DNA from 3 places in the Ferdinandcohnia sp. FSL W7-1320 genome. Region 2 is predicted to be linked to each of the others. Evidence: predicted binding sites of a transcription regulator. Region 2 holds the regulator's gene; each other region holds the start of a gene.
The links. Region 2 encodes Rex, which represses fermentation and respiration genes when NADH is low (regulators of the CRP and FNR family bind a similar motif). Its sites were predicted from a motif close to TTGTGAAATATTTCACAA; they were not measured.

Region 1: NST91_RS22230 (DoxX family membrane protein) is a predicted target of Rex. The motif match lies at 2,245-2,262, and genes of this name have one in related genera.
Region 3: NST91_RS02725 (hemerythrin domain-containing protein) is a predicted target of Rex. The motif match lies at 2,435-2,452, and genes of this name have one in related genera.

Annotation. Positions count from the first base shown of each region.
Region 1 is NZ_JBBPAM010000001.1:4,565,071-4,569,361, reverse strand. It holds gene NST91_RS22245 (HAD-IA family hydrolase) at 1-263, shown strand, start outside; gene NST91_RS22240 (DUF421 domain-containing protein) at 378-1,088, shown strand; gene NST91_RS22235 (SDR family NAD(P)-dependent oxidoreductase) at 1,271-2,041, shown strand; gene NST91_RS22230 (DoxX family membrane protein) at 2,285-2,791, shown strand; gene NST91_RS22225 (FMN-dependent NADH-azoreductase) at 3,014-3,646, shown strand; gene NST91_RS22220 (iron-containing alcohol dehydrogenase) at 4,109-4,291, opposite strand, start outside.
Region 2 is NZ_JBBPAM010000001.1:320,409-324,699, forward strand. It holds gene NST91_RS01635 (ABC-F family ATP-binding cassette domain-containing protein) at 1-1,185, opposite strand, end outside; gene moaC (cyclic pyranopterin monophosphate synthase MoaC) at 1,319-1,801, shown strand; gene NST91_RS01645 (redox-sensing transcriptional repressor Rex) at 1,830-2,489, shown strand; gene NST91_RS01650 (twin-arginine translocase TatA/TatE family subunit) at 2,525-2,716, shown strand; gene tatC (twin-arginine translocase subunit TatC) at 2,733-3,482, shown strand; one part of gene NST91_RS01660 (IS3 family transposase) at 3,550-4,291, opposite strand, start outside.
Region 3 is NZ_JBBPAM010000001.1:543,870-548,160, forward strand. It holds gene NST91_RS02715 (ABC transporter ATP-binding protein) at 1-466, opposite strand, end outside; gene NST91_RS02720 (nitrate/nitrite transporter) at 717-2,219, shown strand; gene NST91_RS02725 (hemerythrin domain-containing protein) at 2,546-2,971, shown strand; gene NST91_RS02730 (hypothetical protein) at 3,011-3,322, shown strand; gene NST91_RS02735 (hypothetical protein) at 3,421-3,705, shown strand; gene NST91_RS02740 (nitrate reductase subunit alpha) at 3,689-4,291, shown strand, end outside.

The sequences.
Region 1 (4,291 bases), 4.2 Mb from region 2:
AAAAGTTTAAGTTATTACATTATTTTAAGGTGGTTGTTTCCGTCGAGGAAGAGGGCTTTGAGCGGAAACCACATGCAGCGTCATATCAACATGTAATCAAGGATTATCCCATTGATTTAGTGATCGGTGATCGTGAGTTAGATTTAATTCCTGCTCGAGATTTAGGAATTAAAACCGTTGCCTTTGAAAATCCGGATATTGAGGCGGACTTTCACATTGACAACTATGTGGACTTCAGAACGAACGTCCTACCCTATCTATAAATATTCATTTCAAGGGCTGACTGCTTTGGGACAGGCCCTGTTTTTATACGTTTATAAAATACGAAACTCATGGCTAACCTAAGACTGATGATGGATTAAAATCGGGGTGGTAAAATGCCTGAACATATTGAAGTAATTTTAAGGTCCATTACTTCTTTCGTTCTATTACTAATTGGAACAAGAATCTTAGGTAAACAAACGATAGCGCAAATGACCATGTTTGATTTTGTTGCGGCCATTTCCTTAGGAGCCATATCAGCTAATCTAGCCTTTAATACTTCAACTAAAGTTCATCATGCAATCATCGCATTTATTATCTATGTGGCAATTATCCTTCTAATTGCCGTCATTTCTTTAAATAGTAAAAAAGGAAGAAAATTGCTGGCTGGTGATCCCACTATTGTAATACAAAACGGGAAAATTTTAGAAGGAAACATGAAAAAAATGCGTTACACTTTAGATTATTTAAATCAACAACTACGGGAAAAAGATGTTTTTAACATCGAAGAAGTTCTCTTTGCAATCGTTGAAACGAATGGCACGTTAACAGTGTTAAAGAAGCCACAATTTAGAAACGTAACGCGAAATGACATGATGCTTGCAGTAACTCCTGAGCCAAAACTACCGATTGAGCTTATTATGGATGGAGAAATTATGAAGGAAAATTTAGAACAAAATAAACTGGCAATTCCATGGCTAGAGGCGGAATTAAAAAAGCGTAATCTAACAAAACATGATGTGGTTTATGCCGTACTTTCAGCAAATGGTAATATGTATGTTGATACATATCATGATGATATTTTCTCTCCAATTGATAAGGAATAACTATTTTTGTATATGGCGATAGGCCTGACTCATATCAGCGATAGCGTGTGCTGGGGGCAGGCTAAGCGTTTTCTTTGATATATTTAAAATTTAGGATTACAATATTAATATATCTTGTATTCAAGATAATTAAATTCGAGATTATTTAGTGGCTAATCCGAATAAATAAGGAGAGGTTAAGAATGAATTTTGAAGGTAAAGTAGTTATTGTTACAGGTGCAGCAGGCGGTATCGGGAAAGAAGTTGTAAGAAAATTAGCGAACGCACAAGCAAAAGTAGTATTAGTAGATTTAAATGAAGACGCAATCAAAGCTGTACAAGCTGAGCTTGGTTTAACAGAAGAGAATAGTTTAGTGGTCAAAGCTGATGTTTCTAATGAAGAAAATGTTAAAAATTATGTTGAACAAACAGTTTCAAAGTTTGGACGCATTGATGGCTTTGTAAATAACGCAGGTGTTGAAGGTCCGGCAAAATCACTTGAAGAAGTTACAGAGAAAGATTTTGATTTTGTTTATGGTATTAATGTAAAAGGCGTACTCTTTGGTCTTAAATATGTATTACCAGTAATGAAGGAACAAAAATCTGGTGCAATTGTTAATACTTCATCAGTAGCTGGTTTAATAGGTTCACCAAGCATGATCTTATATAACTCATCAAAACATGCTGTAATGGGTATTAATAAAGTTGCGGCTTTAGAAGCAGCGCCATTTAATGTTCGTGTTAATACAGTAAACCCAGGTGTAATTAATACACAAATGATGCGTAAAATTGAATCAAATGTTGCACCAGGTGCAGCAGAAGCAGCGCAAGCAGCTTATAACGATGCAGTTCCAATGAAACGATACGGTGAACCAGAAGAGGTTGCTAACGTAATTGCATTCCTTCTTTCTGACGAAGCTTCTTATGTAAGCTCATCTTCATTCACAGTCGATGGTGCTTTATATAACGTTTAATAATTAAATTATATCCTCAAATCAGCGTATCTTCTCTTGCTAAAAAAGCCCTGAATTTTTTCATTCGGGGCTTTTTTCTGTTCAATCTCCTGATGATTTCATAAAAATTTGACCTACGTCAAAGAAAGCAAAAAACGAACATCTTAGAATAAAAATATCGATAGAGAGGATATAGTAGCTCATCGATAAAAAATTCATAATTCTTGTGAAGGAATTCACAATTAAAAGGAGAAACGAATGATGATAAAATTTATCAAAGGACCCATAATGGCGATAGCTTGGACAATCTTACGCATTTGGTTAGGATTTCAATGGATAGAAGCGGGTTATTATAAAATTACACTTGGATTTAATGCAGGTGGTTTTATACAAGGTGCAATAGCAAATGCAAATGGTGATTCCCCTACAGTGCAAGGATGGTATGCCAGCTTTCTTGAAAAAGTTGCGTTGCCAAATATAGATTTATTCAACATCCTTATCCCTTGGGGTGAGTTCCTTGTTGGTTTAGGATTAATCTTAGGGTTAGCTACAATTCCTGCATTAATTGGCGGTGCTTTTATGAATGCGAACTTCATCATGGCAGGTGTTGGATTAGCGAGCCTGGATACAAAGCTTCTAACAGTGGCAATGATTCTATTATTTGTAGGAACAGCAAGGTATTACTATGGACTTGATCGATTTGCTATCCCATTTATAAAAGCTGTGTTCAACAAGAATGAAGTTGTACAGCAAATAAAAGTATCTGCTTAATCTTATAAAAGAGCTAAGTTCTGTTGTTTTTTAAATGTAATTTGATATATTAATATAATTTACTATCGGTAATAAATTCCCGTACTAAAGTACTAGTATTCGTTATAGGACTAAGGTTCCAATATTTGTGAATTACGTGTATTGAGTTGACTTAAGTCGTATTTCAATATACCATTAATTCGAGATAATTAATTTTAAGATAATAAAGGAGACTTTCATATAATGAATATATTAGTAGTAAAAGCAAATAACCGTCCAGCTTCAGAAGCTGTTTCAAGTAAAATGTATGAGACTTTCATGAATAACATTGAAGGTGTAAATGTAACAACTTATGATGTTTTTGCTGAAGACATGCCTTACCTTGGTCAAGATTTATTCAATGCTTTTGGTAAATTAGAATCAGGCGAAGAAATGACAGACGTAGAAAAACGTATTTTAGCTGCAAAACAAAAAGCAATGGATGCTGTAACAGCAGCAGACGTAGTTGTATTTGCATTCCCATTATGGAACTTAACAATTCCAGCTAAGTTACAAACATTCATCGACTATGTGTACCAAGCTGGATTTTCATTTAAATATGATGAAAATGGCCAAGCTGTCCAATTATTGACTGACAAAAAAGCTGTTATCCTAAGTGCTCGTGGTGGTATATACTCAACACCTGAAGCAGCGCCTATGGAAATGGCTGCTACTTATATTAAGAATGTGGCTGGTGGCGTATTCGGAATGGAAATTATTGATGAAGTCATTATTGAAGGCCATGCTGCAGCACCAGATCAAGCTGATAAGATTGTAGCTGAAGGGTTAGAAAAAGTAGAAGCTGTTGCAAAAAAATTATCAGCAGTATTGGTTTAATTCAATTATAAGATCAATAACGAGTAAGAGTAAAAACCCGTCTTTTTTATAAGATGGGTTTTTCATTACTATTAGGACCTCATTATTCTTTAATCGATTGGTAAAGTTTAATCATTTTATCCTTTTTTTGTATCTTGTGAATGGTTCTATACTGCCAATCTATATAAAAGCATACGCAATTCTTATTTATGTATGCTTTTTTCGCTTTTCTACTAAAAAATGATACGCAAATGGATAATTGTTACAATTTTTGTCACTTTTAAGATCAATTCTACCTTTTTTTGGATTATTCGAATGGTTTTATACTGCCAATCTATATAAAAGCATACGCAATTCTTATTTGCGTATGCTTTTCTCGCTTTTCTACTTAAAAATGATACGCAAACGGATAATTATTGAAATTATTGTCGAGAGTTTCCACCTTAGCTGGATTTTTCGGTTTTATATGTACTGGGGATCTCACTATTCTTTAATCAATTGGTAAAGCTCATTCATTTCTTTTTCTGATAGTATCTTCGGCACTGGATAAAGAGGATTTGCTTCTTTTAAAGCCCGATCAACCATCAGTGGGATATCATCTTCTACAATTCCACTTACCTTTTTAGGTATCTTCATTTCTTCACTAAGCTTTTTTATAGCATCAAT
Region 2 (4,291 bases):
GGTCACATGTGAACCAAAGCGAAATGTTCCCTCTACGTTGTCGAGTTTTTCAATAATTGCTTTTAGTAAGGTTGATTTTCCGATTCCGTTTGGACCCACTAAAGCAATGCTATCTTCACGGTAAATATTGAAATTAATATTTTTGATAATCGGTTTGCCTTTTTCGTACGAAACGGTGATATCTTTTGCACTTAGTACGTCATTTCCACTTTGCCTCTCGATTTCAAATCGGAAGGAAGCTGACTTTTCATCACCTAACGGCCTGTCCATTAGCTCCATTCTTTCAAGTTGCTTTCGTCTACTTTGGGCACGCTTGGTGGTTGAAGCTCGAACTAGGTTTTTTGCGATGAAATCCTTTAGCTTTTCCACTTCTTCTTGTTGTTTTTCATATTTTTTCAACTCAAGTTCATAGTTTTCAGCCTTGAGTTTTAAATAGTTGCTATAGTTACCGACATATCTGGTGCTTGTGTGTCTTGAAATTTCATAAACTTGGTTGACCACTTTATCAAGGAAGTATCGGTCATGGGATACGATTAATAGTGCTCCAGGATATCCTTGTAGATATTGTTCTAGCCACGTAAGTGTGTTGATATCAAGGTGGTTAGTTGGCTCGTCCAAGATTAACAGATCAGGCTTGGTTAGTAATAGTTTACAAAGGGCAAGGCGTGTCTTCTGACCGCCGCTTAAGCTGGATATTTTGGTTTGGTAGTCTTCTTCTGTAAAATTAAAACCATGTAGAATGGATCGAATATCAGCTTCGTATTGATAGCCTCCCTTTTCCTTAAAATCAACCTGTAGCTGATCATATTCTTCAAGTAATTTTTGGTAGTCAACCGGATTTTCAAAGAGGGATGGGTCTCCCATTTTAACCTCTAAGTCTCTAAGGTCTTTTTCAAGCTTTTGTAAGGAGGCAAAAACAGTTAGCATTTCCTCCCAGATGGTCAAACTCGATTCAAGTCCGGTGTTTTGAGCGAGGTAATCAATGGTAACACTTTTCGGTTTGATAATTTCACCGCCATCATGAGACATATGGCCAGCAATAATTTTTAAAAGTGTTGATTTTCCAGCACCGTTTCGTCCAACGATGGCAATACGGTCGCGAGTTTGTACTTCTAACTTTATATTCGATAATATAAGATCAGCAGCAAAATACTTTTTGAGCTGATTTACTTGTAGTAAAATCATGTTATTTCACCTCTTGTTTCTATCATCAGTGTATCTTATATTGTCTAATTAGAGCAACTGCAATGATATTGTTCACAGATGTATCAAAGACAGATGTGTTAAAATAGTGTATAGTTTATGGGAGGGTTTGTTTATGTCATCATTTACCCATTTTAATGAGCAAGGTCGTGCCAAGATGGTCGACATTACGGAAAAAGCAGATACTGTCCGTACAGCAATTGCAAAATCAAGTATTACTGTAAATAAAATCATTTATGAGCAAATAATAAATAATGAGGTTAGTAAGGGTGATGTCCTTGCTGTTTCTCAGGTTGCCGGGATTATGGCAGCCAAAAAGACGTCAGAGTTAATTCCGATGTGTCATCCATTGGCATTAAAGGGCGTTGATATACGTTTTAGCTGGACAATCCAAGATGAATATATTTTAAATATCACGGTTTCAGTTAAAACAAAGGGCAGTACAGGTGTCGAAATGGAAGCACTTACTGCTGCATCTGTTTGTGCGCTAACTGTCTATGATATGTGTAAAGCGGTTGATAAAGGAATGGTCATTGGACCAACTTATTTGGCTGAAAAAACAGGTGGAAAGAACGGAGATTTTATAAGGGAGCTATAGTTAGTTCCAAGTTAGTGGAGGAATTAAGGTGAATCTTGAACAATCAAAAATACCACAAGCAACTGCCAAAAGGCTGCCACTTTACTATCGATTTTTGAAAAATTTGCATGCCTCAGGAAAACAGAGGGTTTCATCTGCAGAACTAAGTGATGCGGTTAAGGTTGATTCCGCAACAATTAGGAGAGATTTTTCTTATTTCGGAGCATTGGGAAAAAAGGGGTATGGTTATAATGTCAATTATTTATTATCCTTTTTTAGTAAGACCTTAGATCAAGACGAGTTAACGAAGGTTACTTTAATCGGTGTAGGGAATTTAGGTACAGCATTTTTACATTATAATTTTTCAAAAAATAATAATACAAAAATTGAGCTTGCGTTTGATGTGGATTATAATAAGGTAGGTAGTAGTATTGGTGGAGTAAAGGTACACCATCTTGATGACCTGGAAAAAGAATTGCCTGATGATGTAACGGTGGCTATTCTAACGGTGCCGGTTGGGGCAGCTCAGTCGATTACAGACCGCTTGGTTAATAAAGGGATCAAGGGTATTCTTAATTTTACCCCAGCACGAATCAATGTGCCTGAACATATTCGGGTTCACCATATTGATTTGGCCGTAGAACTACAAGCCCTTGTATATTTCTTAAAGCATTATTCAAATGATTCAAATGATTCAAGTGAAGAATAATAATAGATCTTATAATTGTAGGGAGGTGACTTACAGTGGGAAGTCTTGGATTCGGTAGTATTTTATTGATTGTATTTGCAGCGTTATTAATCTTTGGACCGAAGAAGTTGCCTCAACTAGGAAAAGCAGCGGGTAATACATTGCGTGAGTTTAAAAACGCAACAAAAGGTTTAGCAGACGATGACGATGATGATGTTAAGAAGAATGAAACTCAAGATGTGAAGTAATGATAGGATGAGTCACATGAATGAAAAAGAAATGTCCGTCTATGATCATATTGGAGAGTTACGAAAACGACTGATCTACGTAGTCGTTTTCTTCTTCATTGTTGCATTAGGAAGCTTTTTTCTCGCAGAGCCAGTTATTCTCTATTTGCAAAATGCAGAGGAAGCAAAAGAGCTGACAATGAATGCTTTTCGTATGACAGATCCAATTAAAATCTATATGCAATTTGCTTTTATCATTGCCCTTGTTATCTCATCTCCTTTTCTACTTTATCAACTTTGGGCCTTCATCAGTCCTGGCTTATATGAAAAGGAAAGAAAGGTAACCTTGAGTTATATTCCGCTTTCGGTAATCCTTTTTCTAATAGGAGTTTCTTTCTCCTACTTTATTTTGTTCCCGTTTGTAGTGAACTTTATGACAAGGTTAGCGGAACGCCTTGATATAAATCAGGTGATTGGAATTAACGAATATTTTCAATTCCTGTTGCAATTGACTTTACCGTTTGGCTTTTTGTTTCAACTGCCGGTTATTGTGATGTTTTTAACAAGATTGGGAATAGTAACACCAATGTTTCTATCTAAAATACGAAAGTTCGCGTATTTTATTCTATTAGTCATCGGAGGTTTAATCACACCTCCTGAAATAATCTCGCATTTAATGGTTACAGTACCGTTATTCGGATTATATGAAATCAGTATTCTTGTATCAAAAAGTGCCTACAGGAAGGCACTAAAAGCAGAAATGGAAGCGGCAAATTCGATAGAGTAGGGAAATCTATAAAAAAAATAACCTCCGTTGTAATCTGTACCCCTTGTAAAGGACATTTTAAAAAAAGCTAGGCTACTTTAAGAAGATGATCTCTGTATTGAACAGGGGTCATCTTTTTCATATTCCATTGATATCTGTAGTGATTGTAGTAGTGGATGGCAGCTTTCACTTCTTGCTTAAGTTCTTTTAAAGTTTCACATGATTTTATATCAGCCAGGTCCTTAAAATGACCAAAGAATGATTCCTGTGGGGCGTTGTCCCAACAGTTACCTCTCCTAGACATTGATTGTTCCAATTTGAATTTTTTCACCAGCTTTTGATAAACAGGGCTGGTATAGTGACCTCCCTGATCAGAATGTATATAAGCTCCTTTAGCCAGTTTGATTCTCCTGTTTTTCTTTAACTTCTTAAGTGTATCCGTAGCGATATCTAAAGTAATTCGATCAGAGACCTGATGAGCTAAGACTTCATTGGTGGAAGCGTCAATAATGGTTGATAAATAAGCTTTTTTACCTTTTCCGAAATATAGGTAGGTTATATCCGTAAGAAGGACCTTGTGTGGGATTCCTTGTTTGAATTCCCTGTTAAGTAAGTTCGGGACGACCTTGTGCTCCTGCGTAGCCTTAATGATGCGCTTGTAGGGGTTCGCTCTCCTAAAAGGGCTCTCAATCCCGTATTTCTTCATGATTCTTCTGATTCGCTTAAGATTGAAAACAACACTAAACTGACCTGCCAATACCATCTTAATTTGACGAGCCCCTTTCTTACGGTTCTTGAAATTGTATGCTTTTAAAACCAGGTCCCGAAGG
Region 3 (4,291 bases), 220 kb from region 2:
GTTCATCAAAAAATAACACATCAGGGTTTCCTGCCATAGCAAGCGCAAAGCCAAGTCGTCGTTTTTGACCGCCTGAAAGTTTATTGGCACGTTTTTGTAACTCATCCTTTGTAAATCCAGTAAAAGCAACTAGTTCCTCATATGATAAAGGGTGTGGATAATAACTTCTAAAAAGCTGGATAACTTCCCGTACCTTTAGTGCATCAATCACACTTACCTCTTGCAGCAATGCTCCGATTTTCTCCCGTACGGCTTGTTTCTTTGGATGACTCCCAAATAATTGAACACTCCCATCACTTGGCTCCAATATCCCAAGCATCATCATTATGGTTGTTGTTTTCCCAGCCCCATTTGGCCCTAGAATAGCAACAACCTCACCCTTTTGAATTGAAAAGGAAACCTGATTAACAGCCATCTTGTTTTTAAACAACTTACTAACTTGGTTTACTCCAATAATAGATTCCATAAAAACACCTCCACCATCATTGTAAAACCGAAGGACCACCAAAATTAGTGGATAATGTCATCAACCTACATGACAATTGTCATCTGGGACACAGGGACAGGTTCCTTGTCCCGCCATTTTTTTCCTGGGACAGTGGACCTGTCCCCTTGACCCACCTCTGACTCACGGGAAAAAAGTATGTTTGATTTTCTTGAAATTCCGTAAACTAGGGAAAATACATATAGATTGTTTGGAGGAGGAGTACGAAAGTATGAAGACGCAAAAGTTGCAGTTGCCACTTCAAACCTCAAGTTTGGTTGTAGGTTTTATGGTGTGGGTGATTCTTTCTTCCTTAATGTCGAGCATTAAGCAGGATATACCTTTAACCGATAACCAGACTGCTATGGTTACGGCCGTTCCTGTCATCTTGGGTTCACTGATGCGAATACTATTAGGATATTGGACAAATAAATTTGGGGCCAGATGGTTGTTTTTCCTTGGATTTGTTATCCTGATCCTTCCTATTTTTTATATCAGTATTGCTGATTCCATGTTTGATTTGATTCTAGGAGGACTTCTTCTCGGTATTGGGGGAGCCCTGTTTTCGATTGGGGTTACTTCCTTACCGAAGTACTATCCGAAGGAACGTCATGGATTTGTCAACGGGATTTATGGTGCAGGTAATATTGGTACTGCAATCACTTCATTTGCAGCACCAGCGCTTGCAATTAGCATTGGGTGGCAAAGTACGGTTCGCTTGTTTTTAATACCTGTCATTTTATTTGCACTTTTAAACTTTTTGCTTGGTGACCGTAATGAACCTAAAGTAAATAAACCATTAAGTGAACAGATAAAAAACGTTTATAAAAATGAAAAGCTTTGGTTCATCAGCTTATTTTATTTTGTAACCTTTGGCTCTTTTGTTGCGTTTACAGTGTACTTGCCGAACTTTTTAGTCACTCATTTTGGATTAAGCTCGGTCGACGCAGGATTACGAACAGCTGGGTTTATTACACTCGCTACCCTTTTAAGACCAGTTGGGGGTTGGCTTGGGGATAAGTTTAATCCGTATCTCATTTTGTTTATTGTTTTTAATGTGATCACGTTCGCAGGCGTGCTCTTGGCGTTTACACCCGATATTGTTTTATACACAATAGGCTGTTTACTCATCTCTATATTTGCGGGAATTGGGAACGGAACAATCTTCAAGCTCGTCCCATATTATTTTTCGAAGCAAGCTGGGATTGTTAACGGAATTGTGTCCGCAATGGGGGGATTAGGTGGTTTCTTCCCACCAATTGTTCTCTCAATTGTGTTTGGTATGACGGGACACTATGCGATCGGGTTTATGTCGCTCGCGATGTTTGCACTATTAAGCTCTGTATTCGTTGTGTGGATGTTCTATACGGAAAGAATTCAACTTGAGGCAAAGCTTATCGAGAATGTTGCTCAAGGAATGATGGTTACGAATCCGAAAGGCATTATTCAAAAAGTTAACCATGCATTCACAACGGTTACCGGATTCGAACCGAACGAAGCAATCGGAAAATCCCCAAGTATTCTCCGTTCAGGAAAGCATGATGCTGCGTTTTATGAACAAATGTGGGATTCAATTCGCTCGAAGGGATTCTGGCAGGGAGAGATTTGGAATCGACGAAAGAACAAAGAACTTTATCGAGAATGGCTGACCATTAGTGAAGTGAAAAATGAAGCCGGCGAGGTTAAATATTATGTTGGTCTCTTTAACGACTTGACTGAAAAACAGGAGACATGATAAAGGGCTGGGGTGCAAACCTCGGCTCTTTTTATGATGGTGGAACCACTTTATAACGCAAATATTAATAATAAAACGCAATTACAAAAAATAACACGCAAATCCACGAAATAAAGCGCAATTATCCAAAATAAAACGCATATCTACGATTTACGAAATTAACCCCAATTCGAAAACACCCCTTTTTCAACTCCAACTAACTCGGTAACCCAAATTTATGACATTTTTCGCAAAATGTAAGCTCGTAAGTTTAACGGGAATTAAGATGGAAAGGATTATGAAGGAAGAAAAAATAATCTTTTGTAAATGATGAAAGGATGATAGTTATGTCAACAGGACCAAGTTTACGAAAAACAGATTCTCATTCAGCGATACACGAGGCGGCACTTCATGAAGCGAAGGAGCTTAGAAATCTATTTAGAAAGTGTGTTGAACAAGGAGATAAGGAAAAAGCATTACAAGTGGCGGAGATTGCAATTGACCATTGGGAATCAAGAACACTCAAGCATGCGGATTCCGAAGAAGAAGGATTGTACAAAGAAATAATTGAACAAAACCCGAAACTTGAAAAACTAGTGAATCAATTAACCCGTGACCATGATTTAATGCGCCGCATAGTTGCAACGATGAAGAAAAGCCTTGAGACACAAGAAGCGGATTACCGGATGATTCCACTACTAGATAGCCTAATTATCATCGATGAAATCCATAATGATGATGAAATGAATAAACTGCTAGCATCTAACGAATAATAAAATGAAAAATTAGGAAATAGAGGAAAGGGGATGTAAATGGGTAAAAAAGATGTAATTGAGGAAAAGATGCTGCGTTTTGCGGCTCCCAACTTATATAAGAAGATGGTTGAAACATTTTTAGCATATAACATTCATTCTTATGACATCTACGCCACGGTTGTGAAGCAGGAAAAAGGGTTTGAGCTCACTTTGCGATTCTCTGAATCATTTTCACAAGCTGTCACAGGCTTCGTAAGTTTTGAACAGGCAGAGAATCCGGATGAAGAGGTTACGAGCTTTTTTAAGGAAACTGCAGAGAAATGTAAAAATCAGTTGATTTCCGACTATTACAAGATGATTAAACTATAGAGCTATTAGTATAAAAATTCTACTGACTCTAATACTTTCAAGGAACAAAGAGTGATAGGTTCTATTAAAAAAAGGAAGGGGTTGATTGATTGTTTTCAATGGAGAATGACGTATTGTTAATTGATGATCGGGAAGATTTGATTGCTGTTCTAAGAATGAGATTTGGTGACATCCCTGGAAAAATAATTGAAGAAATCTATCAAATTCAGGATATTAGTACACTTCAGCGACTTATTCTCGCCGCAGCAAATGCATCAAGCTGGAAAGTCTTCCTCGAAGAATTCCAAGCGGGAACGCAAAGCTTCAGGTTAGTGGGTGAAGATTTTAACCCATTGGCAAATATTCTAAAGGGAAGGGATGGAGACTTTGGCAAAACAGAATAGTCTCTTCCACTCGCTAAAGCATTTAGTGCGTGGAGAGCGTATTAACGATGGTTGGACAGAAGAAAATCCACGCCCGCGTGACTGGGAATCAATTTATCGCAATCGCTGGGCCCATGATAAGATTGTCCGTTCCACACATGGGGTGAACTGTACAGGTTCATGTAGCTGGAAGATTCATGTGAAGGATGGAATCATTGCCTATGAAACTCAGCAAACAGACTATCCATCTACTGGTGATGATTTCCCAGATTACGAGCCCCGCGGATGCCCACGTGGTGCGAGCTTTTCATGGTATACATACAGCCCTACTCGGGTGAAATATCCATATATACGTGGTGACCTTCTCGCTCTTTGGAAGGATGAGCTTAATAAAGCGGACAACCCTGTACAAGCTTGGGAAAATATTGTCACCAATCCTGAAAAACGTCAATCATACGTATCCGCCCGCGGTAGAGGTGGTTTCGTAAGAGGAAATTGGAAAGATATATGCCAAATGATTGCAGCATCGACCATTTATACGATTAAAAAATATGGTCCCGACCGGGTAGTAGGTTTCAGCCCAATTCCAGCGATGTCGATGGTGAGT